3 regions of the Clostridium sp. JNZ X4-2 genome follow, and region 3 is predicted to be linked to each of the others. Evidence: riboswitches for the same ligand, from Rfam matches in the RefSeq annotation. Region 3 holds a riboswitch; each other region holds the start of a gene.
What was found. Region 3 has a riboswitch for cobalamin ahead of ACYUJ6_RS11730 (hypothetical protein). Riboswitches for the same ligand answer to the same signal wherever they lie in the genome.
Positions count from the first base shown of each region.

Region 1: another riboswitch for cobalamin. It lies ahead of ACYUJ6_RS15210 (hypothetical protein); the one in region 3 lies ahead of ACYUJ6_RS11730 (hypothetical protein).
Region 2: another riboswitch for cobalamin. It lies ahead of tnpA (IS200/IS605 family transposase); the one in region 3 lies ahead of ACYUJ6_RS11730 (hypothetical protein).

Region 1 covers NZ_CM142685.1:3,160,002-3,170,705, forward strand. Annotated here, with positions in the region: gene ACYUJ6_RS15200 (glycerol dehydrogenase) at 1-397, shown strand, start outside; gene ACYUJ6_RS15205 (restriction endonuclease subunit S) at 448-1,701, opposite strand; gene ACYUJ6_RS15210 (hypothetical protein) at 1,676-1,888, opposite strand; cobalamin riboswitch at 2,220-2,416, opposite strand; gene ACYUJ6_RS15215 (dihydrodipicolinate synthase family protein) at 2,499-3,380, opposite strand; gene ACYUJ6_RS15220 (M24 family metallopeptidase) at 3,406-4,515, opposite strand; gene ACYUJ6_RS15225 (IclR family transcriptional regulator) at 4,578-5,354, opposite strand; gene larC (nickel pincer cofactor biosynthesis protein LarC) at 5,396-6,616, opposite strand; gene ACYUJ6_RS15235 (hypothetical protein) at 6,707-8,143, opposite strand; gene ACYUJ6_RS15240 (4Fe-4S binding protein) at 8,143-8,760, opposite strand; gene ACYUJ6_RS15245 (2-keto-4-pentenoate hydratase) at 8,898-9,671, opposite strand; gene ACYUJ6_RS15250 (molybdopterin-binding protein) at 9,696-10,577, opposite strand; gene ACYUJ6_RS15255 (beta/alpha barrel domain-containing protein) at 10,584-10,704, opposite strand, start outside.
Region 2 covers NZ_CM142685.1:3,179,853-3,190,556, reverse strand. Annotated here, with positions in the region: gene ACYUJ6_RS15335 (Rpn family recombination-promoting nuclease/putative transposase) at 1-379, shown strand, start outside; gene ACYUJ6_RS15330 (HIRAN domain-containing protein) at 423-794, shown strand; gene ACYUJ6_RS15325 (hypothetical protein) at 1,046-1,153, shown strand; gene ACYUJ6_RS15320 (hypothetical protein) at 1,150-1,290, shown strand; cobalamin riboswitch at 1,632-1,814, shown strand; gene tnpA (IS200/IS605 family transposase) at 2,073-2,528, shown strand; gene ACYUJ6_RS15310 (leucine-rich repeat domain-containing protein) at 2,683-5,292, shown strand; gene ACYUJ6_RS15305 (cell wall-binding repeat-containing protein) at 5,354-6,718, shown strand; gene ACYUJ6_RS15300 (cell wall-binding repeat-containing protein) at 6,792-9,674, shown strand; gene ACYUJ6_RS15295 (energy-coupling factor transporter transmembrane component T) at 9,749-10,651, shown strand; gene ACYUJ6_RS15290 (ABC transporter ATP-binding protein) at 10,629-10,704, shown strand, end outside.
Region 3 covers NZ_CM142685.1:2,440,991-2,450,628, reverse strand. Annotated here, with positions in the region: gene ACYUJ6_RS11755 (energy-coupling factor ABC transporter permease) at 1-418, shown strand, start outside; gene ACYUJ6_RS11750 (hypothetical protein) at 421-759, shown strand; gene cbiQ (cobalt ECF transporter T component CbiQ) at 763-1,542, shown strand; gene ACYUJ6_RS11740 (energy-coupling factor ABC transporter ATP-binding protein) at 1,557-2,390, shown strand; gene ACYUJ6_RS11735 (alpha/beta-type small acid-soluble spore protein) at 2,568-2,765, shown strand; cobalamin riboswitch at 2,845-3,020, shown strand; gene ACYUJ6_RS11730 (hypothetical protein) at 3,283-4,800, shown strand; gene ACYUJ6_RS11725 (ECF transporter S component) at 4,947-5,537, shown strand; gene ACYUJ6_RS11720 (P1 family peptidase) at 5,597-6,568, shown strand; gene rpsA (30S ribosomal protein S1) at 6,688-7,869, shown strand; gene ACYUJ6_RS11710 (EAL domain-containing protein) at 8,073-9,638, shown strand, end outside.

The DNA of each region.
Region 1 (10,704 bases), 720 kb from region 3:
TATAATTGAAGCAAACACTTATTTGAGTGGAGTTGGTTTTGAAAGCAGCGGAATTGCAGCTGCACATGCTGTTCACAATGGGTTTACAGCAATTAAAGAATGCCATGAATTATATCATGGAGAAAAAGTGGCTTTTGGAACCTTAGTACAGTTGATTCTTGAAAACAGTCCTATTGAAGAGATAGAGGAAGTGATAAATTTCTGTATTCAAGTTGGTCTTCCAATTACATTAGGTGATCTTGGGATTAAAGAAATAAATAAGGATGAACTATTGAAGGTAGCGGAAATTTCCTGCTATAAAAATGATACTATGGGAAATATGCCTTTTGAAGTTACAAAAGAAGATGTGTATTCTGCAATACTCACTGCTGACGAAGTGGGAAAAATGTACAAGTAAAAAACAAGCAGCTGGTGGATGGTAACTGCCCCCAGCTGTTTATTTCTTTGCTATTGTATATCATCTTCCAAAAGTGCCTTGCCTGAAACCAGTCTTGAAAGAGATATATCCCTTATATTTATGAGATTGCTGCTCATAAAATTATTTTGGGCCATTTTTTTATACAGCTTTGAAATCAATTTATTAAACCCTAGGATTACATTGTCAGGAGGAATAATCACAGGGATATTCCTCAGTTCCGTAAGGGAAATATACTTCTGGTTGTTTCCCGTTATTCTAGTTTTCATATAATCTTTCATTTTATCGGAAGACAGATACATAAAAATAAACTCTGCCATTTTCTCACTTGAAGAGGTTTTTATAAGTCCTATGTTTTTTATGGCATAATCTATGCACTCGTCCTGAACAAACAGTGTATTGCCTATAGTTCCAATCATGGTTATTAGCGTATCAAATTTTTCCACCCTGCTTCTTTTATTGATCTTTTCAAAATCATCTTTTGATATAAAATTAACATTTTTAAGCTGGATATTGTTGTTTTTTATATTTCTGGAGGTTATAAGTTTATATCCTGTTTCTTTTTTTTTAGGTGATTCATGCGTGCCGTCTGTTACATGAACTATATCCTCCATTTTTTCAACCTTCCAGCCACTGGGTATAATTCCCATTTTGCTTTTTCGAAATTCACCCCGGCTAAAAGGTCCAAAATCCATAAACCAATATTTAAAAATAGTATCTGCCATTTCATTCATCACTTTGTTCATTTCATCATTCAATTTAATTTTGTCATCTAATGAAGAGAGGATGAATATAATCCTTTTCTGCTGAGCCATGGGTGGTATATATATTTCCAGATTTTCAATGATTTTTTTTGTAAGTGATGTGCTGTTTTCACCCTCCATAGTCATGGAAAATAACGTATTTTGTGTTTTATCCCACATTAAAAAATACTTTAAAAAAACAGGATGGATAATGTATTTTTTTACCCTTATTACAGAAACATGCTGATTTACCCTTCCCCCTATTATATCTTCAGGCACCAGAGTAAACCTGAGGGAAGAATTCAACTTCATGTTAATCAATATATCTCCTTTTTCCAGTTTTACACCTTTCATCTTTTCCGCCAAATTATATTCGATAAATGCAAGCCCTTTATAATTAAACCTGTTATTGCCTATATTCTGGCTTTTTACAAAAGGTACTCCGGATTCCACATAACCTTCTCCATTACCTATTGCAGTTGATCCTCTGCTTATCTTGAAGCAAACGCTGCCCAGTTTAGCTTTCTTCCAACAAATTTCCATGTTTTAGTTCCTCCAGATTATGTTTTATGGATATATCCAGTCTACTGCTTTCATCCATCTGTCTATACAATTTTTCAGTAAGTTTGGACATTTTATTTTCGAACAAAATCTCTTTAAAACTTCTTTCTTCTTTCCACAAATAGCAATCTTCCGCCTCATCTTCAATTTGCTGTAATCTCTTTTCCATTATTGATGCCTCCTAAAAATATTTTTTACTATAATACCTGCAGTTAAATCTATTTTCAAATTCATCTATTAATTCATCACTAAATTTTCCAATTTCATAGGGATCATTTTAAAACTACCCTTTAAAAAATTTGATTTACTCTGCTGAAAAATAAAAAAGAGAATCCAAAGGGATTCTCTTTTTATATGTTAATACAACTGTTTACAAATCAAAAATATACTGCACAATTCACAAAAGCCTACAAGGTACTGCGTACTGCCTTCCGGCAACGCTCCTTAACCTTCACATATGCAACAGTTTGCTTAAGCCACGTAATATCTCCCCCTCCGAAAGAATTAACACTTATTAGGCAGGCTTCCTGGCTCAGATTCATTTTACTCCCTTGTCTTCCCGGATATATCACCAGTGACATAAATAAGGTTTCATCATCCATACAGTAACGGTGGGCTGCAGTGTTTTTTGCACTTTTCCTTTTAACTGTCATTTAAATGTCCTCTAAAATAACAGCACCTAACAGTACATATTAAATTTTTATAAAATATCTGTTCTTAACTGTAGTATATATTAAAAATTTTTATAAGTCAAATGCACTCCGTTTAATAATTTATTTTTATATTATTATCTCTTTTATTTTTTCTTTTATCTTCTCATCCACTTTTACATTATAATTTTTTAGTGACACATTTATATTTAGATTCAATGAAATTCTCACTGCTTCCTTTAACGCTACTATAAAAGGATCTACCTGATTGTATAATTCCATAAGGCCATTTATTTTTTTCTGGTAATCCGATATTTTGTCCAAATCATTATTGAGAAATGCCTTGTAAGTATGGATAAAAAGGTTCGCTTTTACATTAGTAAGACCTCCTATTATGCCATCTCCACCGCAATTCAAATTAGGTATCAAGTATTCATCAAACCCAGAAAATATGGAAAAATCTTTTTTATATGACTTAACTTTTTGTACATAACCTCTTACATTGCTTATAGAATCAGTTGTATCTTTTATACCAACAATATTTTCAAATTCGGTTACCAATTTAAGTACGAAACCCGGAGATAAGTTTGTGGACGTCCTTGCAGGAAAATTATAAAGCAAGATAGGGAGTTCAGTATTTGCAGCTATGGTTGAATAGTATTCATAAACATACTCCTCATTCAAACTAAAAAAATATGGGGTTATAATCAAAACGGCATCTGCACCATATTTTTTAGCATATTTATTTAATTCTATAACTTCCCTTATATCATTACTTCCTGTGCCAACTATTAGCTTTGTTCTTCCACCAACAACTTCACTTATAAATTTTACATAATCTTTCTTTTCTTTCAATGAAAGATTAAAAAATTCTCCTACACTTCCCAGAGCAACAATACCATCTACTCCATCTGAAATCAACTTTTCAGCTAAAATACTTTGATTTTTTGTATCTACTGTTCCATCATCATTAAAAATAGTAACCATAGGTGTAATTATTCCCTTAAACATTTCAATCTCTCCTTGTATAATTAATTTACTTTTGTATCATTTCTTTAGGAAATTCAGTAAGCAACTTCGTACCCGTATCTGTCACCTGCAATATATCAGTTATCCTGGGTCCTCCTACTTCCTTTTTATATATAGTTGGCAATAATAAATCCACTACCATATTTTTCTCCATTATGGTTTTCCCATCCCGCCTTATAATTGGATAAAATTCGGATTGTCTTAATCCCACTCCGTATCCAATAATATCTATAAAATTTTTCCCGTATCCTGCATCCTCCACCACTTTAAAGGCGGCATCATAAACAGCTCCTACTGATACACCCGTTTTTACGGTTTCAATTGCTTTATTCTGGGCCCGAATTAAAACATTGTATATATTTCTTGTTTCAGGATCTACATTGCCAAGTGCTACAGTTCTACACATCTTTGAAGTATATCCCTTGTAGGAAGCTCCTAAATGAATTACAACAGCTTGGTTATTGTCAATAATATAATTGCCTGCAAAAGGATGAATTATAAGCTGTCTTTTTTGTATTAAAACCTGCATTCTAAAAGTTGAGCCTTCTGAACCCGACTTCTGCATAGCATATTGTGCCTCGGCAAGTACCTGAACCTCAGTCATTCCCGGTTTAATAGAGGTTATTGCAGCTTCCATACCCTTTTCTAAAAATTCACTGGCTTTTTTTATACATTCTATTTCATTTTTATCTTTTATAGAACGAATCCTGTAACATATATCAGTTATATCCACAAAATCCATTCCCCTTAAACCCTTGCGCAGGGCATCAAATACACTAAATTCCACAAAATACTTGCTGAAACCGACTCTAGGAGAATCAAATCCCATATCTTCTTTTATTACCTGCACTAATTTTTCACCTAAATTACTTTGAGGGAAGGCATATCCCACTACATTTGAAACAGCACAGTTCTTTTTTATAAATGGTAAATCTATACCTAAAGTGATACAGACACACTCTCCACTGGCGGGAACAACAAGAGCCATACATTCAATATTCGTCAATCCGGTATAATAGATTAAATTTTCTCTATCTACCAACACGGCTATGTCTATACCTGACTTTAAAAGTTCCTGCTGAAATTTAATGAATCTTTTATTATATGTTTTCTCCATAAAACCCCCTCCTGCAGTTATATATTTAAATTCAAAGCTCTTTAGCTACATTCTTAAATAAATTATACATTTTTATACCCCAATGTTTCAGAAATCTTCATAATAATCTCTTTAAGATCTTTTGCAATAAGATTCATCTTTTCATGGTTCATCCTGCTTGTAGGTCCTGATATACTAATGGAACCTACAGCTTCGCCATTATAATCCATTATAGGTGCTGCTACGCACTTTAGACCAATCTCTATTTCTTCATTATCAATGCAGTACTTCCTTTTCTTTATTTCCTTTAACTCCTCTTTCAGCTTATTTGAATCTGTAATTGTATTATAAGTAAATTGATGAAATTTAATATTTTTTATAATTTCTTCTACATCTTTTTCCGGCATAAAAGCTAACACTGCTTTTCCCACCCCAGTGCAATATACATGTGCCCTTTTACCAACTTGGGAGCTCATTTTAATACCGCTTTCCCCTTCTACCTTGTCTATATATATTACCTGATTTCCATCACGCATGGCCAGGTGAGCGGTTTCGTCATATTTATATACTAATTTTTTCAGGTAAGGAAGTGAACTTGTTCTCAAATCCATACCATCTTCAACTAATTTTCCTAATTCAAAAAGCTTTATTCCCAGCTTATACTTTCCATTTTCCAAATTTTGTTTCAAATAACCTCTGTTTTCCAACGTACTAAGAAGCCCAAAAGTAGTACTCTTGTGAAGATCTAATCGATTGGCAATCTGGGTCACTCCCAGTTCATTTTCTCTTCTGGAAAAACATTCTAATATTTGTAAGGCTCTGTCCACCGATTGAATTAAATTCGATTTACTTTTTGGCATCTTATATACATCCCTTTCTCGTTTTACACATAATATCTCAGCTACTTACATTTATTATACTTTTGTTTTACATAGCTGTCAGCTGATAATTTAACCATATCATACACTTTCTTTATGGGTATATTATATTCTTTAGCCTTAGCACAACATTCGCCATATTCAGGAGATACATTCGAGATTTTGTCACCGTAAAATGCTATCTTTATTGAAATTTCACCTAAATCAGTGGGCACCTTTTCCATTTTATAGGAAAGCATATATTTGTGAAAATTAAATATCTTTACCCCAATAGTAGTAGTTTCTTCAAATATAGTCTTTAAAACTCCGTCTAAATCCTTTTTCTGTACATTTATATTTAAAATGCTGGCAATCCTATTTTTCTTAGTAAAAGCGGTTTGTACATACACATCTTTTGCCCCCTGTGAAAATAGCCTTTCTGTTATATACTCATAAAATTGCGGGTTCATGTCATCAATATTTACTTCTATTTTTACAGCTTCTCCTTCTTCAGCCAACTGCTTGCTGTGACAATTTGCTTTTTCATCCTCTGCTGCTGAATCTCCTATACAAATTCTAAGTAAATTAGGTATATCCAAATCTCTATTTCCTGCTCCATAACCACAATTTTCAATATTCATAAGAGGTATTTCTCCAAAATCACTGCAAATAGTTGATATAATGGCAGCTCCTGTAGGAGTAACCAATTCATTTTCTACACCTTTTGAATACACTTTAATTCCATGCAATAATTCAAGAACAGCTGGTGCCGGAAGCGGTATAATTCCATGAGCACATTTGATAAACCCAGTTCCCAGGTGTATGGGAGAACAATATACTCTTTCAATATTTAACAAGTTCAGTCCAATAACGGCTCCACATATATCAACTATGGAATCCAGAGCTCCCACCTCATGAAAGTGTATTGATTCTATAGCAGCATTATGCACTTTGGCTTCAGCCTGAGCTAATCTTGTAAATATCTTCATTATTTTTTCTTTTACTTCTAAATCCAACTGGCTGCTTTCTACAATAACTTCAATGTCACTCAAATGTCTGTGTACATGTTCATCCTTTACTATGACATTTACCTTGGTACCACATATTTCCTGTTTCATTACTTTTTTTTCTTCCAGATCAAAAGGTATATTCAGTTTTACAAGTTCCGCCTTTAAAGCCTCCAATTTCAGCCCGGCATCTACTAATGCACCTAAGATCATATCTCCGCTTATACCTGCAGCACACTGAAAATAAGCAATCTTCATATTCTATTCCTCCTGGAAATTTCTTTATACATTCAACCTGTATCTACAACAAATAGATACAGGTGAACATATAATCAAGCTATTTTTGAATTATTCTTTTAATACGGATATATCAACACCCCTTTGACGAAGCCATTTAGGAAGCAGTTCCTTATCAACTCTTTCACTAACTTCAGGTGCTTTTTTGATAAGTAACTCTGCAAGGGATTCACTTACATTCAATGCTCCCATTGCTCCATCAAATATGATAACATTCTTGGTCCCTGTAGCTGCATATGCAAAACTCATTGCCGTTTTGGTATCTTTGACAAGAGCTGCATAATCCATGTAATTTAAATTGAGGGGATCTCGATTAAACAGCTCTGCCTGCTCACTTCCTACAACTAATGTAGGTATATGTTGAGCAAAGAAAGCCGAAGGATACCCTGTCCATGCGTAGTTATGAATACACATTTTTATAGCAGGATTTATAGGAGGTATGCTTTCCAATAGAGGTTTACCGTTCTTGCCATAGAAAGCTTCAGTATACCAGGTATATGGAGCCATAGGCCTATCCAAATCATAGAGATCCGTATTGGCACCTGCAAAATTGGCATATATTACTCCCGCTGAAAATACATAGGGAACAGGACAAGGAAAGTCAAGTACCGCTATACACTTATCTATTTCACCAAATAATGTCATTATCTTTCCATATTGTTTGCAGCCTATGAAAGTTACTTTATTATTCAATTCATACAAATCATTGTTTACATCTACACCCACAATACCATTTGGTGCAACATCCAAAAAAGCTGCAAATGCAAACTTTTTCTGTACAAAATCCGAATCAAAAAGGGCTCTTGCAACAAAATTTGCTCCCCTTGGTCCAAGATTCTGATGATAGGTGGATCTGGTTTCAATACGGGCATAAGACATTCCAAAAGGTTTTACTGCCTTATCCACCTGGCGGTGAAAATGTACTTCACGGACATCACTGTGATGCGCATGTACTATCCAGTCTGCATCATAAACCTTTTTAAGTCCATATAATGTACCTATTTCAGTTTCAATGGGGATTCCCTGATCTACCGGAGCCACCCCTATTGCCTTACCATTAAAATACTTATCCAGTTCATATCTTTTTATATATTCCTCGGTCTCACGGAAACGCATTCCAACACCTGCACGTAGACGCACATCCTTACATCCAGTTCGCTTTTCTATTACATCCTTGATGGTTTTTAAAAGTTCTGCATAGGGCTGCCCGCCTAAAAGAGTAAATCCATGATGGGAGGCTAGAATATTAACTGAATGCTCAGGCTTTATCATACTCATGTCAACTTTCATAAGAGCTGCTTCTGCAGCTTTTCTTACTTTTTCTATACCATTTTCTCCCGGAAAAATCACATCAGGCAAATCAGGGAAAAGCTCTTTCAGGTGAATTGAAGTCATACCCGGAAGGTCAGCTGCTCTGGTTTTCACCAAGGATGGATCAATACCATACTGTGATGTTTTTGGAGATATGGGAGTAATTGCTGATCTCATTATTTATCCTCTCCTTTCTTACATCCATCAATAATTTTGTCTAATACTTCTCTATCTTCTTCAAAATAAAATCCACGTGAAGAATATTTCTTTTTAACTTTCTCTGGTAAGTCCCATGCAGTAGCTGTTTTGCCATACCACTGCCATCCGCCTTCAACTGGATTGAGCTCACATCCTGCAGCATCCAAAAGCCTTAATATAGGTTGTATACATTCTATGGTACACCCTGTACGAATACCTGTTTGAAGTGAAACTTCCTCTGGAGTTTTTGCTCCTTTTAAAATAGCTGCAGCCGCTTCTTCCGCTCTTACCCCTACACAATAACAAAGGGTTTGCTCTGGATGAAGATGTGCTTTTACACAAAGATCTATTATGTCATCATAATTTACACTATTTATGTCTACACCTATCTCCAAGGGCTTATCCCTTTTTATCATAGTTATAGCATCAAATGGACATCTTTGCTCGCAATTTGCACAACCCCTGCACCTGTCAGCATCAATTACAGCTTTACGATTTTCAACTTTTATTGCCAGGACAGGGCACACTTTTTCACATGTACGACATGCTTTACATTTATCATTATCTACATCAGGTAAAAGTGTAACTTTTTTCATTGTATTAATTCCCTCCTTAGTATAAAATAAATTACATAAATTTTATTTTCCTAATCATTCATTAGGTTTTATATTTTCCTCCTATATAAAAGTGGGACTCTAATATAGGAGGGGAATATACTCATTTTATTTGATCATTAAACAAATTTTATACTTACACTTCCAAGGCCGTGAAAAGAAACTGTAAATATATCTCCCTCCTGAGCTTTTTCTGCTGCTGTAAATGCGCCTGCAAGAATTATTTCACCTTTTTCAAGTGCAATATCAAAAGCACTTAATTTATTTGCGAGCCATGCTACAGCTGCTGCAGGATTTCCCCAGACTTCTGCACCTACACCACTGCTTACCATCTCACCATTTTTCTCAAACATCATTCCAATCAATTTTAAATCCAAATCTTTAACGGAAGCCATTTTGCTTCCTAAAACCAATCTGGCACTGGAAGCATTGTCTGAAATAGTATCTGCCAATTTAATGTGCCAGTCTTTAATACGGCTGTCAACAATCTCAAAAGAAGGAAAAACTCCTTCAGTGGCTCTGTATACATCTGCAATTGTTATTCCCGGTCCTTTAAGGGTTTCCTTTAGGACAAATGCCAGTTCTCCCTCTACTTTAGGGGCGATAAGCTCACTGCGATTTAATGTGTCACCTTCAAGAATAAGCATATCATCCAGCAGATGACCGTAATCCGGTTCATTTACACCTAGAAGCTTTTGCATTCCACGACTTGTAAGTCCAATTTTCTTTCCTATTATCTTTCGTCCTTGAGAAAGCTTCATATCAACTCCAGCAAGCTGTATATGGTATGCATCTTCAATGCTTAAATTAGGATATTCCTCTGTAAGCTGCCCTATAGGAGTCTTATTAGCCTCTGATGTCAAAAGTTTTTTTGCTATTTCTTTATAATTCATATTTTAATCCTCCATCATATATTTTTATTTCATTTTATTTCTCCATCGCTGACGCAAAGCACCAGCAATAGTTTCTGCCAATAAATCCTTTTCAAGTCCCTTTTGTATTCCCTTTATTAAAGTATCACATCCCAGTTTTGCCTCTTCATGGGGCCCTGGAAGGGCAACTATATAACTCATGCCCGCTTTTCCTACCCCAATGCGTACTCCCTCTTTATGATGTCTGTGATAATCCGGCTTAAATTTTAAAATCCATGGTGTACAAGCTTCTTTATCTATTCTCAATATAGCTTCCACACTGAAATCCTTGTCTTCAGCTCCAACACCTCCTGTAGTTACAATCAATCCATACCCTTCTTCCAGCGCTTCCTCTATGCCATTGGCTGCAGCCAATACATCATCTTTAAGAATGCCTCCAAATTTAACCTTGTATCCTGAGCTTTTCAGAGCATTTATAATATATGGAGAATTGGTATCCTCTATTTTGCCAGCTATAACTTCCGCACCTGAAGCAAATACCTTAGCACGTTTTGAAACTGCCTTTTTAATTTGTGTAGTGAGTCCGGCAGATTTTTCTAGGACATCCTTTGCTTCTTTAGAATCAAGCGCAATAAGCCCAAGTATACCTTCTGAATGTACTGCAGCATTATCTCCTACCTCCACTCCAGAAATTTGAGATAGTCTAAGTAATATTTCCTTTTCTTTTCCTATAACCGATTCAGCTTTAACTTTGCGTTTCATAATGTCAAAGGCCAAAAGTCCAGGTCTTACATCTACAACCATAATTTCTTTGGTTGTCATATTAAGTACATTGGCAACTTTTTCTGCAATTTCGCCAAGATTGGCATTTTTTAAATTTACATTATCAATCCAAAATGTAGTCTTTTCAAGTAAATCCCATTCCAATTAGAATCATCCTTTCAAATTTTCTATGACATCCAGGCTAAAATCAAGTATTGGAGCATCAATAATTGCCCTTCCTACATCAACAATATCAGCACCACAATCCTTTATAATTTTAATATCTCCTAAA
Region 2 (10,704 bases), 740 kb from region 3:
AGTTGAGAGAAGTGAAGATGATCCAATAGTACAGTGGATGGAATTTCTGGATGCAAAATCGAAGGGAGTGATAGAGGTGCTGGCAGGGAAGAACAAAAATATAAAAAAAGCTTATGGACTGCTTCAAATAATAAGCCGGGATGAAAAAGCCAGGATGTTATATGAGGCAAGGCAGGCAGAAATCAGTGACCAGCGTACCAGGATAAAAGTGGCAGAGGAAAAAGGAATAGAAAAAGGCATAGAAAAAGGAACAAATGATAAAGCAATAAGGATAGCTAAAAAGATGATTAATCGTGGAGATTCAATAAATGATATAGCAGACATAACTGAATTACCAAAAGAAAAAATAATAGAACTGAAAAAGAAATACCAGAATTAAAGAACAAAGAACTTTGAACTTCAGATTGAAAGGGGTGTTATATTTGGAGAAGAATTGTTTTATTACAATTACAGGATTGAACCATTATTACGATAAAAAACCCTTTGAGATTGACCGTATACTTAAAATTGTAAAAGAGCCTGAAAATGAATATGACGGCGAGGCAATACGAGTTGAGCTTCCTTATATTGGCACCGTGGGTTATGTAGCCAACAGCCCCAATACTGTTTTTAAGGGGACCATAAGTTCCGGAAGATTATATGAGCATATAGGGGAGTATGCCTATGCACAGGTTTATTTTATTACCCATTCAAGCGTGATTGCCCTTGTGCTTTTGCCTGATAAAATAGAAAAAGATTTAAAAGAAGAAGAAATACAGAAAATGGTGAAAAAACTGAACACTATGATACGATAGGTCAAGCTTGAAAAACTAAGTAAAATTTTTTTGAGTGAGATAAACACAAAATGTGTGTTGGCTAATCCATTAATTGTATAAAAAAATTATGATATAATTCTATCATAATAATGGTATAAAGGGAGAAGAAAATATGATTATTAAAGTATCGGCAGCACTTAGAAATGAATATTTGGCAATATCACCATTAGCTCATGAAACAAAAAGAACCAATTTATATAACTAAAAATGATGAGGGTGATGTTGTCTTGATGAGCATAGATGCTTTTGAGAGGAGAGAACAAATTTTACAACTCAGAGCAAAGGTTTTACAGGCAGAGCAGGAGCGAACTAATGGTGAAAAGACTATGAGTGTTTGAGTGTTGAAGAAGCGAGAGACAGTCTAAGGGAACGTGTAAATGAAATGCTGGAGCCTAAAAGAGATGGTTCAGATAAGGATGAAGCTGAAATTACAGGAGGAAAACGTCTAATTAGAGTTATGATGAATATTATGTAGATAATTGTTGTAATATATCCTGGGAAATAAAGCTCGGGATATTATTTTTTTTCACAAACAGTACAGGTATTATATGGAATTACATGCAATAAATGTGCTTGCTGCAAATAGTTTTTTTTATCAGATAGATTGTTTATTTAATTAATTGTTAGGTATAGAGTTAAAGTAAAAGATCAATAAGGGGTATTGAATAATGTATTAACCATAAAAAGAATATTTAGACAAAAAATGACGTGTTATGTAGAAAGTTGTATATAAATAATATAATTCCATTAAGATAAAGTTTTAACAAATATGTTGACAAATACCTATACATGATATATTATCAAGGTAATGAAAATTAAATAATATTTGCAGCAGGCTTCTCAATGAATTAATAGGGAAAGTGGTTAGAAACCACTGCAGCCTCCACTACTGTAAGGAAGATGAAATCCATGTGAAACCACTGAAGGGACAACCTTTGGGAAGGTATGGAGAGTAAGATGATTCCAAGCCAGTATACCTACCTGCTTGCCGGTATATATAGTTCTTTTGGTAGGAAAGACTGGTATCAGATGTATTTCCATTTAAATTGTGAAATATATTAATATGATATGTGAAGACCTTCAAAAGAAGGCCTTTTTATTTATGTTTTAACAAGTTGAAGGTACTTTAGTACCTGAAACTAAAAACCGCCCGCTATGCGGGTGTGATTAAATGCTTAAGCAAAAAAAGTATTACCTTTTTTGTTATAATGATGAATGTTCAAGTCATCAAAATAATTAGAAAGAAGGTAATACTCTATGGCAGAAAGTTTAGCACATAGCAAGTGGTTATGCAAGTACCATATAGTATTTACGCCCAAATATCGAAGAAAGATAATATACTACAAATTGAGAGAAGATATAAAAGAAATAATAAAAGATTTGTGTAAATGGAAAGGTATAAGAATTATAGAAGGACATATGATGCCGGATCATATACATCTTTTAGTATCGATACCTCCCAAAACAAGTGTGTCAAGTTTTATGGGATATCTTAAAGGGAAAAGTTCAATGATGATATTTGATAGGCACTCAAATCTTAAATATAAATTTGGAAATAGACATTTTTGGGCAGAAGGATATTATGTGAGTACAGTAGGACTTAATGAAGCAACAATAGCAAAGTATATTCGAGAACAAGAAAAAAATGATCAAATAATGGATAAGATTACAATAAAAGAATTGGAAAACCCTTTTAAGGGTACAGTTAGGTAATCAATCCACTGAGGCTTGAACAAGGTAAAAGCCAGCGTCATTTAGGCGCTGGAAGTATTACGCCCTTATAGGGCTTGAGCAAGCCACCTCTTTTAGGGGTGGTTATGACTTAAACAGGGCAGGTAAAGAAATACCTGAAAATTATTTTAAGTCCATGGAAAGTAATATCAAAAATGATCCTGATTATTTAATGGATACAAACAAAAGCCCCGTAGTAGATGATGTCGCAAAATGTGAATCCATTGCTGCTGCAGTGATCGCTGACGGTAAAGATCCTACAAATTTTTGGGGAGTTAATCTTATAGAAAAAATATACAATAGTGATGGCATGTCAAAAAATCTTCCGGGAGTAGGAAATGAAGAATATTGTGCATATGCCCTTATACTCTTAAGCGCAGGGGACTTTACCATTCCCGATGATGCAAAATGGACCAAGGATAAATTGATTCAAACTCTGTTAAGTGAGCAGAAATCTGACGGCGGATGGAACAGAAACGTCGTATACCCAACTCCTCAGGCAAATATATCACAAGCTAGTGTTACAGCAGAGGTGATTTCAGCACTGGCACCATATTATAACACAAATGCAGATGTGAAAAAAGCCATTGACAACGCCATTGCCCTTTTACAGGAAAGGCAGGCTTCGGATGGAGGGTTTGGACTTGTTAATAACAGCTCGGATTCAGGAACAGGTGTAACAGCCCCAGTAATAACAGCATTATGTTCACTGGGGATAGATCCTGCCACAGACAGCGGATTTATAAAGGGAGACAATAACCCTATGGATGCGCTATTGAGCTTTGCTTTAAATGACAACAGCGGATTTGGAGGTACAAATAATACATCATTGGATCCTACATCAACAGAAGTTGGTTTTAGGGGGATAACCGCATATAAGCTGTTTAAAGAAGGAAAGGGTTCCATATATAATTTTACAACTGCACAGAGCAGCAATGCAGATCTTTCAAATCTGAGTCTTTCAGGAGTAACTCTCAATCAAGCTTTTGATTCATCTGTAACATACTACACGGCATCAGTTGGCAATGAAGTGTCAAATACTGACATAACAGCGGCTGCAGCAGACAGTAAAGCTCAGATAAAGGTAAGTGTAAATGGAGAGGATGTAAGCGGTCAGCAGGCCAACCTTAATGTAGGGGAAAACAACATAAAGGTTGAAGTCACAGCAGAGGATGGAACTGTAAAGACCTATAACATAGTTGTAACCAGGGCTGCAGAGTCTGTTGTAAATGTGACAGGAATAACTCTTGACAAGACAAGTACAACTGTGGAAAAGGGGAGTACAGATCAGCTTACAGCAGTTGTTGCTCCTGAAAATGCCACTAATAAAAATGTAACTTGGACAAGTGATAAACCTGAAATAGCTGCAGTGGATCAAACTGGAAAGATAACTGCAGAGGCAGAAGGTACGGCCACAATAACAGCATCTACGGAAGATGGAAATAAAACCGCAGCTTGCAGTGTAACAGTTACTGATAATAGTCAAACCAACCTTGTAGATATAAGCACCGATTTGCCTGAAGATGCGTCTTTTAAACTGGGAAGTGATGCCAAAGTAACCATAAATGCTGTAAATAATTCTGATGAAGAGCAGCCCGTTTCATTGATACTTGCACTGTTCAACAAGGACAACAATGCCTTTGTGACTTATACAGCAGCACAGCAGGATGTTGAATCAAAAGGATCCACTGCACTGACAGGTAGTATAAAGTTGCCGGATACGGGAAATTATGAATTGAAAGCCTTTGTGTGGGACGGACTGGATGACATGGAACCCCTCTCCGATGTTAAAACCGTACCTGTTGTGAGCGGTGATACAGGTGAAAATGATAGTGAAGTAACTTTTGCTGACTGGGGTTTGGAGGAAGCAGTGAGGGATTCCATAGGAAAGCCCGAGGGCACCTTGTATAAAAGTGACGTGGACAAGATAACTGAACTGGATGTCACTGGTAAGAATATACTGGACCTTGGTGGTATTGAAAACCTGACTTCACTTGAAACTCTCAATCTGACAAGTAATAGAAAATTAAATGTGGATACCATAAGCAAGCTGAATGAACTGCCCCATCTGGAATACCTCGATTTAAGTAGTACTCCGGTGGATGATTTGAGTGTATTGAGCGGATTGAGCCATTTGCAGTCTCTTAAGTTATATATGAATTCTAAATATGATGGATTTGCTAATTTAGACGGATTAAAAAGTTTGACAAATTTAAAAGAGTTGGATTTAAGTGACAATCCTATTGGTGATATAAATGGGCTAAAAGATCTAACTAACCTGGAAAAGCTTAATCTAGAAGATACTTGTTCAACAAATACTACTATAAGCGATATAAGTGTACTGAGCGGACTGAAAAATTTACAGTATCTTAATTTAAGTAGAAATAATGTAGAAGATGTAAGTAGTTTAGGTGATCTTACAAATCTGCAGTATCTTGATTTAGACAGTAACCCAGTAAACAATATAAGCGCTTTAAGTAAATTGACTAATTTGCAGACCCTTCTTTTGAGTAAATATTCTGGTAATAGCCAGGTTAAGTACGATAAAATAAACGATATAAGTGCATTAAGCGGATTGAAAAATTTAACGACTCTGGATTTAAGTTATAATTCTGGAATAACTGATTTAAGTACATTAAAGGGCTTGACAAATTTAAAAAGCCTTGTTTTATATGGCATAACAATAGACGATGATGGCCAGCAGGATTTAAAAAATGCATTGCCAAATTGTAATATAGCTTTTTAATAATACTTTAACTAAGAGTAATTTATTTTTATGACTTAACAATGAATTCAGGGAGGTCAATATGAAAAAGATTATAAGCAAATTTATTATGTTTCTGTTTGTGTTTGGAATTGCACTTTCAGGTTCAGGAACTGGTGTATATGCAGATACTTCTGCAGTTGCATCTTCAAGCAGAATTTATGGAAATGACAGGATAGAAACTTCACTTGAAATAAGCAAAAATGGCTGGAAGGATGGTGCGGATACTGTGGTAATAGCCCAGGGCTATGGTTATGCCGATGCCCTTTGTGCTGCACCTCTTGCAAAAAAGAATAATGCACCTATAATTCTCTCCAGACAGGATTCGCTGAGTGATAATACAATAAGTGAAATTAAAAGGCTTAAGGCAAAGAAGGCTTTTGTAATTGGGGGAACAGCTTCCCTTTCAAGTAATGTGGAGTCTCAGCTTAAAACACTGGGGATAAGTGATACTGAGAGACTTGGAGGGGCAGATAGGTATGAAACCTCTGTTAAAATAGCCAAAGAACTTGGAAGTGCAGACAGCATTGTAGTAACTTCCGGAGCCGGCTATGCGGACAGCCTTTCTATAGCTCCTATAGCAGCAGCCAAGGGAATGCCCATACTTTTGACTGGAAGCAGCAGCCTTCCTGATGTAGTTGATAATTACATAAAGGGAATGAACGTCAGCAAGACTTATGTAGTTGGCGGCACTGCCGTTATTGAAGACAGCTTGAAAAATTCACTGCCCAATGCCCAGAGGCTTGGAGGAAATACAAGGTTTGACACAAACCTTGCCATACTCCAGAACTTTAAATCTGATCTTGATTTTGACAATGTGTACGTGGCAGAGGGAGATGGTCCTAATGGTGATGAATTTGCAGATGCCCTTTCAGGAGCAGCCCTGGCAGCTCACAAATCAGCTCCTCTGGTGCTCATTTATAAGACCATGACTTCAGGTGCTTCAAGTTTTATAATAGCCAATATGTCTACAAAAACTGTTGTTACAGCACTTGGAGGAACACTGGTAGTTCCCGATGGAGTTGTAAGCGGCGTAGTGGATGAATACAATAAGGGAAATTCTACTCCGGTAAATCCAGGATCTGGAGGATCTGGCGGTGGAGGTGGAAGTACCACTCCTGTTCAGCAGGATACCAAGCTTGTAGATATTGATGGAACGGATAATGGAGGCCTTGCCCTGACCATTACTGAAACCTCAGATAAAGTTATAAATATACAGGCAGCCAGTAAAAGTGCTTCAGATAATATAACCATTACCTTATATGATGAAAGCGGCAATTTAAAATATATAAATCAAGCTGCGGGTTCCATGAATTTGAGTACGGTGCTTTCTTCTGGAAAATATACCGGGTTTGTAAATGCCTCAAGTACAGGAAAGATAACTATACCCGGATTTACAGTTAAATAGGAAATTCTGGAGAATAACTGTATATAACAGTTATTCTCTGTGAAATTTAGGAAATAATTTTAAGGGGGAAAATATGAAAAAAGTTATTAGCAGGATCATAACCTTTTTATTTGTCATAGGTATTGCAATATCAGGTTTTGGAAGCAGTGCATATGCTGCTGATTCAACTTCGGCTTCTTCTACTGGTACTGATGTATCTATAACTAAAGACAGATTGGCGGGAAATGACAGGATAGAAACTTCACTTGAAATAAGCAAAAATGGCTGGAAGGATGGTGCGAATACTGTGGTAATAGCCCAGGGTTACGGTTATGCCGATGCCCTTTGTGCTGCACCTCTTGCAAAGAAAAATAATGCACCTATAATTCTTTCCAGACAGGATTCACTGAGTGACAATACAATAAGTGAAATTAAAAGGCTTAAGGCAAAGAAAGCCTTTGTAATTGGAGGCACAGCTTCCCTTTCAGATAATGTGGAGTCCCAGCTCAAAAGTCTTGGAATAAGTGATACCGAAAGGCTTGGAGGGGCAGACAGGTATGAAACCTCCGTTAAAATAGCCAAAGAACTTGGAAACACAGACAGTGTTGTGGTGACTTCCGGAGCCGGTTATGCAGACAGCCTTTCTATAGCACCTATAGCAGCAGCCAAGGGTATGCCCATACTTTTGACCAGAAGCAGCAGCCTCCCTGATTTAGTTGACAATTACATAAAGGAAATGAATGTCAGCAAGACTTATGTGGTTGGCGGAACTGCTGTTATTGAAGATGGCTTGAAAAATTCACTGCCCAATGCCCAGAGACTGGGAGGCACTACTAGATTTGACACAAACCTTATCATACTCCAGAATTTCAAATCTGATCTTAAATTTGACAATGTCTATATAGCAGAGGGAAACGGCCCTAATGGTGATGAATTTGCAGATGCACTTTCAGGATCGGTTCTCGCAGCCCAGAAATCAGCTCCTTTGGTGCTTATTTACAAGACTATAGCTACAGATACTGCAAACTTTATAAAGTCAAATATGTCTGATAAGACTGTACTTACAGCTTTAGGAGGCACTTTGGTAGTACCTGATACAATCTTAAGTGGAATTGAGGATTTGTATAATGGAAAGACACCTGGTGAAGGCATAGGTGATCCAACTACACCTTCAAATCCTTCTACGGGCGGAGGCGGATCCGGTGGCGGAACTTCCAATCCTGATAGTAATCATGTATCCCTTGTAATTGACGGATACAAGGGCAATATTGTAAGTGAGTCAAGCCTTTCTTTCACTAAGGGAGATACTGTCTTTGATGTGCTGAAGAGAACTCTTGATAGTAAAGGTATCCATTTTACAAATACAGGCAGCGGTGGAACAACTTATATATCCAGCATAAATCATGAGGCTGAAAAGGACAGGCCTCAGGGGGGTGGAAAGTCAAACTACAGCGGCTGGAAATACAGCGTAGATGGTACTTTCCCGAGTTTCAGCTGTGGAGCTTCACAAGAAATACTTCAGGGCGGAGAAAAGATACATTGGATTTATGTACTTGATGTCTGGGATGAGACTTGTTTCAGGGATGTGGATTCAGTAAAACTTAACAAGAATAGTTTGAATCTGAATGTAAATGGTTCCGAAACTCTTGGGGCTACAGTGAGTCCTTCCAATGCCACTGATAAGGATGTAGTTTGGAGCAGCAGCAATGAATCTGTGGCAACAGTGGATGCTAATGGAAAGGTAAAGGCGGTTGGTTCAGGAACAGCAGCTATAACAGCAGAGTCCGTAGACAATGGGAAGTTTAATGGTTATCCTAACTATGATACCTCCAAAAACAAGGATATCTGCACTGTTACAGTTTCAGGTTCCGGCGGTGGTGGCAGCGGTACTAATATTTCAGTAACAAGTGTTACTCTGGATAAAACAAGTACAACTATACAAAAGGGAAGTACAGATAAACTTACTGCAGCTATTACGCCGTCAAATGCCACTGATAAGGGATTAACTTGGTCAAGCAGTGATGAATCCGTTGCAACAGTAGATCAAAATGGACTTGTAACAGGAGTAGGTGCAGGTACTGCAACTATAACGGTTATTACAGCTGATGGCAACAAGACAGCATCCTGTACTGTAACTGTAAATGATGGGACCTTACAGAATAATATTGTAGAAATTCATAAAGAGGGTCTTGATTTGACCATAAGCAAGACTGCAGTTGGTACTGTGAATATAAAGTCCAAGGCTCCAAATGTTTCAGATGATATTACCATCACCTTGTATGATGAAGATGGCAATCTGGCATATATAAATCAAGCTGCAGGAACTATGGATTGTACTACAGTACTTGATTCTGCCAAGAGATATCATGGCTTTATAAAGGCTTCCAGTACGGATAAGATAGAAATATCTGAATTTGGGCTCAATGAAGACACAGTTCCGGTAACCGGGGTCACTCTGGATAAAACCAGTACTACCGTGGAAGCAGGAGGTATAGATCAGCTTACTGCAGCTGTTGCCCCGACAGATGCCACAAATAAAGGATTAACCTGGTCGAGCAGCGACGAGTCTGTGGCCACAGTGGATCAAAACGGTGTTGTAACAGGAGTAAGTGCAGGTACTGCAACCATAACGGTTACTACAGCTGACGGGAACAAGACAGCAGCATGTACTGTAACGGTAAATGCTCAGTCATCTGAAGGTACTGTGCTTGTAAACATTGATGGAACAAATAATGGGGGACTTGGTTTAAACATTACTCAGACTGCAATTGGTGTTGTAAATATAAACTCCAGCAGTAAAAATGCCTCGGATTATATTGCTATCACTTTATATGATGAGAATGGAAATCTTGCATATATAAATCAAGGTTCTGGTTCTATGAATTTCAATACTATACTTGTATCAGGTAAATATCATGGCTTTATAAAGTCTTCAGTAACAAACAAGATAACAATAGATGAATTTACGGTACAGTAAATCTATAAAATAATTTAAAGAATGGCTCTATTTTACAGCCATTCTTTAAACAGCTAAAGGAAGTGAAGAACAAGATGAATAGTGAAAAAGTCAGACATTTTATAGATTTCAAGCAGTATCATGTATTAACTGCTTCCCTGGTGTTTCTCTCCATGATGATAATTATATTTTCCACGGACAACCCTGTGGTGCTTGCTTCCGTGTACGTATTTATGGTGGGAATTATAATATTCTGTAAAGAAAAGAAAAAATTTAAAACAGGTATTTACTATTTTATTCCAATTGCCATTTTGATAATAGGAATAAATATGCTTTTTGTAAGTTCCGGGAGCACCACTCTTTTTTACCTTTTTCACAAGAGATTTACCCTGGAGGCCATAATCTACGCAGTGGTGATGTGCTTCAAGTTTCTGGCGGTAATTTATCTTTTCCTCATACTTGAACTGATGGTTGATTCCGACAGAGCAGTTTCCTATTTCTCTTCCATAATGCCGAAATCCACTCTCATGCTCATGATAAGCTTTAAGCTTATACCCAGCATGAAGGACAGGTTTAAGAATCTGAAAGAGATTTATGAAATAAGGGGAGTCATATTTGACAAGAAAAAGGCAAAGGAAAAGACCAGGAGCTATATCCCTGTAATGTCCGTGCTTTTGGAGGATTCCATGGAAGGTTCCTTTGATATAGGCGAGTCAGCCTATGTAAGGGGATTTTTAAGCGGACATAGAAGCGTTTATGAAAGGCAGAAACTTAAGACCAGGGACTGGCAGGTAATAGTTTTAAGTATTGCACTTATGATATTTTTCGGTATAGCCCAGTTTAAAGAATGGGTGAAATTTAACATATATGACGGTGTAAGCACTGTAAATTTTTTTAATATTGGAATAGCTGTGATTCTGATTTTTATAATAGCAATTACTGTAACTATAATTATAAATAGTGAGGAGAAGGAATATGTCATATATAGAGATCAATAATTTGAATTTCACATACCCTCTGGAAAAGGAAAGATCATTGAAAGATATAAACC
Region 3 (9,638 bases):
TGCAACTGGTGTTATTTCAGCTATTGTATTGTTTTTTCAGGCCATATTTTTAGGACATGGAGGCATAACCACCATTGGTGCAAACACTTTTTCCATGGGTATAGCCGCGGGGATTTTAGGATATTTATGTTGGAAAATATTAAGGTATTTTAAAAGTCCTATTTGGCTGGCCGCAGGAGTGGCAGGTTTTGTAGGTGATATAGTTACATATCTGGTAGCTGCCCTTGAATTGGCCATAAGTTTACATGGACATGTTCCTTTGATGAAGCAGTGGATGATATTCTTTTTAGGTTATGGTCCTACTCAGCTGCCTTTAGCTATAGCAGAAGGTGTATTTACAGCATTGGTTCTTCAGGTCATGATAAAAAGACGTCCAGATTTGCTGCCAGGTGTACTTAGGAAAGAGGAGGCAAAATAATTATGGAATCAAGTGGTAATATAAAAAATGGAAAAGGTACAAGCATTAAATTTTTAGATAAATTTACTAGAATTATGTTGACAGTAATGATAATCCTGTTTATTTTTATATTTGGGGCTTCAAAATATATGGTCAATCATAAAATGGAAGCCGGAGGTACAGATGACAAGGTGAATACCATGGCATCCAATAATCACAAGCCTTTTGTTGAATTACCTGGTGATGCACAGGTAGGAGCCTTTTCTGTAGCAAATTTTTTTGCAGGCTTAATAGTGGGACATCATTGGGAAAAATTGTTTGGAGAATCAGCTAAAAATAAAAAATCGTTAAAGGAAGAATAAATTATGGAACTATCTTCATTTGGCAGGATATCTGGTAATAAAAGTTTTTTACACCGTTTGGATGGAAGGGTAAAAACAGTTTTGTTTTTAAGTGCAATTATAATTGTAACTTTTCTTTCCCATTGGTACTTAGTAGTTTCTCTGTGGGCACTTTCTATAATTGGATATTATACTTTGAATATGCCCTGGAAAAGACTTATAAAAAGGATGCTTATGCCCTTTAGTATAGCATGGCTTGTGTTTGCCAGTATGTTATTTACCAATGGACAGCAGGTATTAACCTATATTCCCCTTTTTGGATATCGCTTTAATATTTACAGAGAAGGTCTTATACTTGGAATTTTGTTGATGCTCAGGATAATGGCAGCAGTTAGTCTGGCATGTATACTGTCCTTTTGCACACCCATGATTGAAATACTTGAAACCCTGAGAATATTTAAGGTACCATCAATTATAATAGATTTAGCGGATATGATGTACAGATATATATTTATAATTGAGGATACGGGAAAAAGTATGAGACATGCCCAATTGAGCCGTATGGGAGATAATTCCAGTTGGATGCGCCGTGCTGAAGATGCGGGAAAAATAGCAGTTTATGTCATAATAGAATCTTTGGATCGCAGTGTGAGGGTTTACAATGCCATGCTTTCAAGAGGATATAACGAAGAGAGTAAACAAGCTAAGTTTTTCACATACTCCATTCCAGCCAAGGATTTTCGCTTTGGAATATTAGGAGCAGTTTTATTGGCAGCTTTAATTATTGCAAATATATTGATTTAAAAGGAGAATAATATATGGAACTTATTGATGTGGATAAAGTCAGCTATGCTTATGGTGATGGAAGCCTGGCACTTAAAGATGTTAACATGAAAATAAAAAGCGGGGAAAAGGTAGCAATACTTGGTCCCAATGGTGCAGGTAAATCCACTCTTTTTCATCTGTTTAATGGAATCTTAAAGCCTAAATCAGGTACTATTACAATAAATGGACTTCAGGTATGCAAAAAAAATTTAGTTGAAATAAGACGTATGGTAGGCATGGTATTTCAAGACTCTGATGATCAGCTTTTTAATTCTACAGTTCGACAGGAAATTGCCTATGGGCTTTTGAACATGGGTATGAGAGGGCAGGAATTGGAAGATACAATAGCATGGTCATTAAAGGTGGTTGGAATGACAGGTTATGATGATAAAAGTCCCCATAATTTAAGTGGAGGGCAAAAAAAAAGAATAGCACTTGCAAGTGTCCTTGCCATGAAGCCTAAGGTAATGGTTCTGGATGAACCCACAGCAGCTCTTGATCCCAGGGGAGTATATAAGTTAATCAAACTTCTTGACATAATAAATAAAAAACTTGGAATTACTTTGATCTTTGCCACCCATGATGTGGATACAGTTCCTCTTTTAGCTGATACGGTTTATCTTTTGGATAAAGGAAAAATTGTAAGGGGAGGCACAACTCAGGAAGTGTTTAATCAAAAAGAGTTTATTCGAAAAATTGATTTAAGACTTCCAAGAGTAGCTCATTTGGTTGAAATTCTGGATAGAGATGGAGCAATAAATGCAGATACATTACCTCTTACCATTGGTCAGGCCAAAAGTGTTTTAGAAAATCAAAATAGAAATTGACATGAAAAGATATAAAAGTAGAATCACTGGAATTTTTTAATAAGATTTCAGTGATTTTTTCATATCTGTCATGAATTTAATAGTTTATAAAACTTTAAATTACATAAACTCTAGATACACAATTAAATAAAATACTTCAATAAAAAAATCTATGAGAATGTGAAGGAGGAATTCATCATGACAGGTAATGGAAATAGAACTTTAGTTCCAGAGGCAAAGGAAGGTCTTAATAGATTTAAGATGGAAGCAGCTAGAGAAGTAGGAGTGAATCTAAAAGATGGATATAATGGTGATATTACATCAAGGGAAGCAGGCTCAATAGGGGGACAGATGGTAAAAAAGATGATAGAGGCTTATGAGCAGGGATTAAAGTAACCATATTAATTAAAATAAATGAAAAAAGTATGAATAGTTACTTGACTAATATAGACAATAAGAATATAATTAACTCATAATTAAATAATAAAGTATACGGTTTATATTATAATTAAAAGGGAATATGGTGAAATACCATTACAGCCCCCGCTACTGTATCAGGTGACAATTTTAAATTTCCACTGGAGTGTTTCTGGGAAGGGAAAAAGAGGATGAGCCGATAGTCAGGAAACCTGCCTATACTTGCATAGAAATCTTTCGGAGGGAAGGATTTATCAATTGTAATGCTGATACTATTTTTAATAGTGTAGTTTTGTAATATGATAATCAGGGACTTCTAAAAGAAGTCCCTTTTTATATATATGTGTTTGGTGTTAACTTAAACATATCTAATCCCTTTAATAATGCACTTATTATGGATGAATAAGTGCATTTTTGTGTTTTAAAGAGCCTATATTAGGTTATAATATTTTAAAATAGCTATTGATTGGAATAAACTTAAAAGGAAGGATACATCATGTCTGAAAAATATTGGCCTGAAACGATTATACTTTGGGGAGCCGGTGCTACTAAAAGCTTAGGGCTTCATGCAACTAATGAGTTGATGCAGCTTATTTTAAAAATAAGTAAAAGGGATTTTTCCTTTTTGAAGGGAAAAGATAAAAAACTGGCTGATGCTTTTGAAAAATTAATTACGGAAGATTTAATTAAAGACTCTAAGATGTCTAAGATATACGATTTAAAAGCTCTAGAGGCTATAATAAGTACCAACGCCAAGTTTAACATGCACGAACTTTTTACTATGCTTGATCAACTTATTGACAATAATATGGGATTTAATGCTTTTTCTCATGGGAAAACACAGTTTTTAAGGGTGGAAAGAGTTCAGGCGGCCAAAAGATGTCTCATTTTGATTATTGAAGAGTTGGAGAGATTTAGTATACAAGGTACCCAGGGATATGCAGACAGAGAAAAAATGGAACCTTATTATCAATTTGCAAAAATACTTGTAGATCTTATGATAGAAGAGGCGCAGGCATTTGAAAACAGAGGTTATAGAAGGGATACAAGACGATTTTATCTTTATTCCTATGCCATAATATCTTTTAATTGGGATCCCATAATACTCTGGAACTTATTCAATGCCCATAAGGAGAAAAATGAAAGGCCTGTCAGACTAAAAGATGGCTTAAAATTGCAGTTATATGATGATTTTGGAACTCAGATATCTTCTGCCCAATTGAATGAGGATGAATCCGGCATATGGTATGTAACGGATGAACCCCAGTGTAAAAGTATAAATGATTATAATTACCCTTCTAGGATAATGAGGATAGGAAAAATACTGTTTCCCCATGGTATGTTTGGTTCCAGGGTCTGCCCTGAATGCGGCAAATCCATAATTAGTTTTGCAAAAAGATGGGATAGACTGTCTACAGAGGTTTTTGGGCCATCTATTTTAAAAACATTGCAAAAAAACTGGAGGTATACAACAGAAAAAGAAAAGACATATAAAAGAGGTGCCATAGAGTGTCCTTATTGTGGACAAATAACTTACCCTTATGATATGCCTCTTATAATACAGAGCCTTTCAAGGGAAAAGAGTGTACCAACTTTAGAAGAATTGAAAACTGAAATGGGACTTCTTATGAAAAATGCAAAACATATAATTTTTGCAGGATATAGTTTGCCGCAGGATGATATTATGGTTAAAACCTTTTTCATGTCTTCTATATCTGGAAATGACAGAGATAAGCTGAAATGTACTGTAGTAAACTATGATGAAGGGTATAGAGGTTCAGGTTGGCTGAAGGGCCATAAGATAGTGGAATATATAAAAGGAACAAAAAATAATTCTGCGGCTGAGTGCATAAAAAACATATGTGATATATTTCCATTAAAAAATATAAGGATAAATTTAAGCGGGATACCTGATATATTTATGGAAGATGGAAAATGCAGCAGGAGAAAGACAATAGATTTATTGTATCCTGAAGAGTATTTTAAAGAGGGATTTCCAATACATAGAGATTGAAAAAAAGATTATGTTTTTTAACTGCTTTATTGAACTTTCCATTAAAAGTGGTAAAATAAAATCGTCAGTATTTATTAAAAAACTGAACTAAATTTTATAAAGGAGGTTCCGTGTTATATCAAAATGAATAACAACGGAGAAAACTTATGGAAAGACAATTAAAAACATGGTCAAAGCTTAGTATTAGACAGATTGCCATAATTGGCATGCTGTCTGCAATTTCTATTGTACTTGGTGTAACTGGATTGGGTTTTATACCTATTCCGCCGGTGAAAGCCACTATAATGCACGTACCTGTTATAATAGGGGCTGTTTTAGAGGGGCCGCTTGTGGGTGCTATGGTAGGACTTATCTTTGGTGTATTTAGTGTGATTCAATCTATAACTACTCCTACCCCTGTTTCTTTTGTTTTTATGAACCCTCTGGTATCTGTTTTACCGAGAATACTTATAGGAGTGGGAAGTTATTACGTATTTAAGCTCATAAGAATGAAAAGGGAAGTTTTATCTGTAGGAATAGCTGCCGCCGTAGGGTCATTGATAAACACCGTAGGTGTGCTGGGCATGATATATATTATATACCTGGGTCCTTATTCCAAGGCACTAAATATAAGTTTAAGTGCAGCCAAAAAGGGAATACTAGTTGTAGCCTTTACAAACGGCATGCCTGAAATGATCTTATCTATAATTATTGCGGTATCTGTTGTCACTGCCATTACTAAGATGAGACATAAATAAATTATGCAATTAACCCTGAGCCTTTGCAAGCTTGGGGTTTTATAATATAGGAGGTAGAAATGAGGGAAATTTCATTTAATAGTATAGAGGGAATAAGAATAGGAAATGCCCAGAATTTAAAAGGTCCTACAGGATGTACTGTGGTTATATGTGAAAATGGGGCAGCTGCTGGAGTAGATGTGAGAGGAGGATCACCAGGTACCCGTGAAACGGATCTATTAAATCCAGTTAATTTAGTGGATAGAATTCATGCAGTAGTTCTTGCAGGAGGAAGTGCTTTTGGATTGGATGCAGCAGGCGGAGTAATGCAGTACTTAGAAGAAAGAAATATTGGCTTTGATGTAACCGTTACAAAAGTGCCTATAGTTTGCGGGGCGGTTTTGTTTGATCTCAACATAGGTGATTATAAAATAAGACCGGATAAGTCCATGGGATATGAAGCTTGTATAAATTCCAAGTTGAATTTATGTGAAAATGGCAACATAGGAGCAGGAGCAGGAGCAACTGTTGGGAAAATACTAGGAAGCAGGTATGCAATGAAAGGAGGACTTGGTTCTTTTGCTCTTCAGTCAGGTGAGCTTAAAGTGGGAGCGGTAGTTGCAGTGAATTGTCTTGGGGATGTAATAGACAGCAGCAGCGGAAATATAATAGCAGGTGTTTTAAGGGAAGATAAAAGATCTTTTGCAGGTACTGAGAGTATAATGATTTCAAGATATTCCAATAAAAAAAATTTATTTACCGGGAATACCACTATTGGAATTGTAGTTACTAATGGTAAATTTACAAAATCTGAAATGAGTAAAATTGCATCTATGGCACATAATGGTTATGGAAGAGCCATGAGACCAGCACACTCCATGTTTGACGGGGATACCATATTTTCCATGGGTACGGCAAAAGTTCAGGCAGATTTGAGCGTTGTAGGATTCTTGGCAGCTGAAGTTATAGAAAAAGCCGTTGTAAGAGCTGTAAAAAGTGCAGACTCAATTCTAGGCTACAAAAGCTATGGAGATATCCAGCATACCAGATAATTACTTGATAATTATTGAAAGTTAGAGTTAAAGTTTGACTTTATGGCTGGAATTTGTGATAAAATATAACTGTTGACTGCTGAAATTGCAATTATAAATATAAAAGGAGAGATATCTTAATGTCATATGATAAGGAAGTAAGTTCAATGAATGAAATTATAGATCAAATTGATTCAACTATGGAGAATGTAAAAAATGGAGAAATAGTAAAAGGAAAGGTTATTTCAATAACTGATAAAGAGGCTATGGTAAATATAGGTTATATGGTGGATGGAGTATTGCCTAAAAGTGAAGTATGCAAAAAAGAAGATGAAGATATGGGAGAACTTTTAAAAGTCGGAGATGAAATATATGTATATATAGTTAATATAAATAGCGGGGAAGAGGGCTTGTTATTGTCAAAGGTAAAAGCTGATGAAATAAGAGCCTGGGATAAAATTGAATACTTGTTCAAAAACAGGGAAACCTTTCAGGTAGTTGTAAAGGAAGTAGTAAAAGGTGGTGTGCTGGCGGATTTATATGATTTAAGAGCTTTTATACCTGCATCTCAGCTTTCAGTAAAATATGTAAACAATTTAGAGGATTTTATAAACAGAACTTTATCTGTGAGAATAATTGAATTGGATAAGAGCAAGCATAAAATTGTGCTGTCCAGAAGAGAAGTTGAACAAATAGAGCTGGCAAAAAAGGCAGAACAGCTGTGGAATAATATACAAAAGGGTGAGGAAAGGGAAGGAGTTGTAAGTAGACTCACAGGATTTGGAGCATTTATTGATTTAGGCGGTGTAGATGGATTAGTACATGTCTCTCAGCTTTCATGGAAGAGAATAAAAAATCCTTCTGAAGTGGTATCTATAGGTGACCATGTTAAGGTTTATGTTTTGGATGTGGATAAAGAAAAAAATAGAATTTCACTTTCTATGAAAAATAGGGAAGATAATCCCTGGAGCAAGGTAAATGAAAAATATAAATTAGATGATATAGTTCAAGGAACTGTGATCAAAATTATAAACATAGGTGCTTTTGTAGAAATTCAATCCGGGCTGGAAGGGTTTGTACACATATCTGAGATATCTCGAGAACATATTGTGAAACCTTCAGATGTTTTAAGTGTAGGAGATGTAGTAAAAGTAAAAATACTCAATATAGATGCAAAAGCCAACAGAATGTCACTCAGCATAAAAGAAGCTGAAGATAGCTCTTCTAAGGGGGACTTTAAAGAATATATAGATAATTCTAACCAGGGAGTTACTTTAGGTGATCTATTTAAAGATAAATTAAAGAATATAAAATTTGATTAAAGAGCATTTAAATAATTTATAAAAGGATTATATACTTTCCATATGGGGCATATAAATAATAACAGTATTTAATATTTAAAGAACAAAGCTAATCTTAATATGATTGATATACCATGTAATGCTCATACGTATATAACACAGTCACAGTAGATGTTTAAATAAGTTTTGTAAAATATGCAGTATAGATGAAAGTTGGTGTTAATATGGAATATAGATTGTCAAATTTGGTAGACATACCTGAGTTTAAAAATTTAATGGAGAGTTTTTACTCTATAACGGGGATATCATGTTTAATAAAATATATTAATGGAGATGTATTTAATGTACCGTTTAAATCTGGCTTATATCCTGGATTGGTATGTGACGGGCATGAAGAGGATATACTTAGGCAGATTGACAGGGGAAATAAGATCGGAGTTTATAAACATTGTAATGGTCTGATTTACATAGGTATACCTATAATTATAAATAAAAAACATATTGCAACAACTTTTTTAAATCCAGTATTTTTTAAAGAAAGTTACAGAAAAAATGCTATAGAAAAATCAGATGAATTTAGCCAGGGAAATAAGGAATATGTCAATGGTATTATGAGAGTACCTGTTATTTCAGAAAAAAATATGAAAAAAATTATTAACTTCTTTCGTAATGAATTCATGGTATTGGCCAAATTGGAGTATAGATTGATTGAAGACTCAGGCAGAACCAAAGTTACTAGTGAAAATTATACAGAACTTTATAATACATACGAACAATTATATGCATCATATAAAAAATTTATACTTCGATATGATAAAATGGCAAATATGGCTTATTATGATCAGTTGACTAATTTATATAATCGGAATTATTTTACAAAGGAGGTTGAGAATCAAATTGAAAAATATCCCAGAAAAAGTTTTTCAATATTCCAAATCGAATTGAACAATTTTAAAAGTATAAATGACATTTTCGGATACGAGTATGGGGATAAATTATTAAAAAAAATAGGAAACACCTTGAAAGAGTTGAATATTGGAGTAGTTTCAAGGATGGGCGGAGATGGATTTTTGCTTTTGAAACGTGAAATAAGTGATAAAATAAAATTAAATGATTTAGCTGAATATATAGTGGATACAATAAGTGGATTGTGGGATTTCGATGGAAAAGAAACCTTGGTGTCAGCTAATGTAGGTATAACAGTTTTCCCCAGGGACGGGAATAAAGTTGCAAAGCTAATTAGAAATGCAGATATAGCATTGAATAAATCTAAGTTATCTGGCCAAAATTCTTATAGATTATTTGAAAAATCCATGTATGAAGAGATTTTAAGGAAGACAGAACTTGAGAGAGAATTGAGGAAAGCAATAAAGAACAACGAATTTATATTATATTATCAGCCTCAAGTTGATATAAAAACTAAAAAGGTAGTTGGATTTGAAGCTTTAATTAGATGGAACAGTCCCATACTTGGATGGGTCATGCCTTTGGAATTTATAAACCTGGCTGAAGAAACAGGGTCTATAGTGCCTATAGGTGAGTGGGTTCTTAAAACTGCCTGTATACAAAATAAGATATGGAAAGATAAGGGGTATTCTTATGATTTTATATCCATAAATGTTTCTCCAATACAGCTTAAGAACAGCAATTTTCTAAGCACAGTCAGACAGGTTTTAGAAGAAACGGATTTAAAACCTGAATATTTGGAAGTGGAAATAACTGAAAGTGTTATGATGGAATCCCTTGAATTGAATCTAGGGGTAATAACTGAGCTTAAAAATATGGGCGTC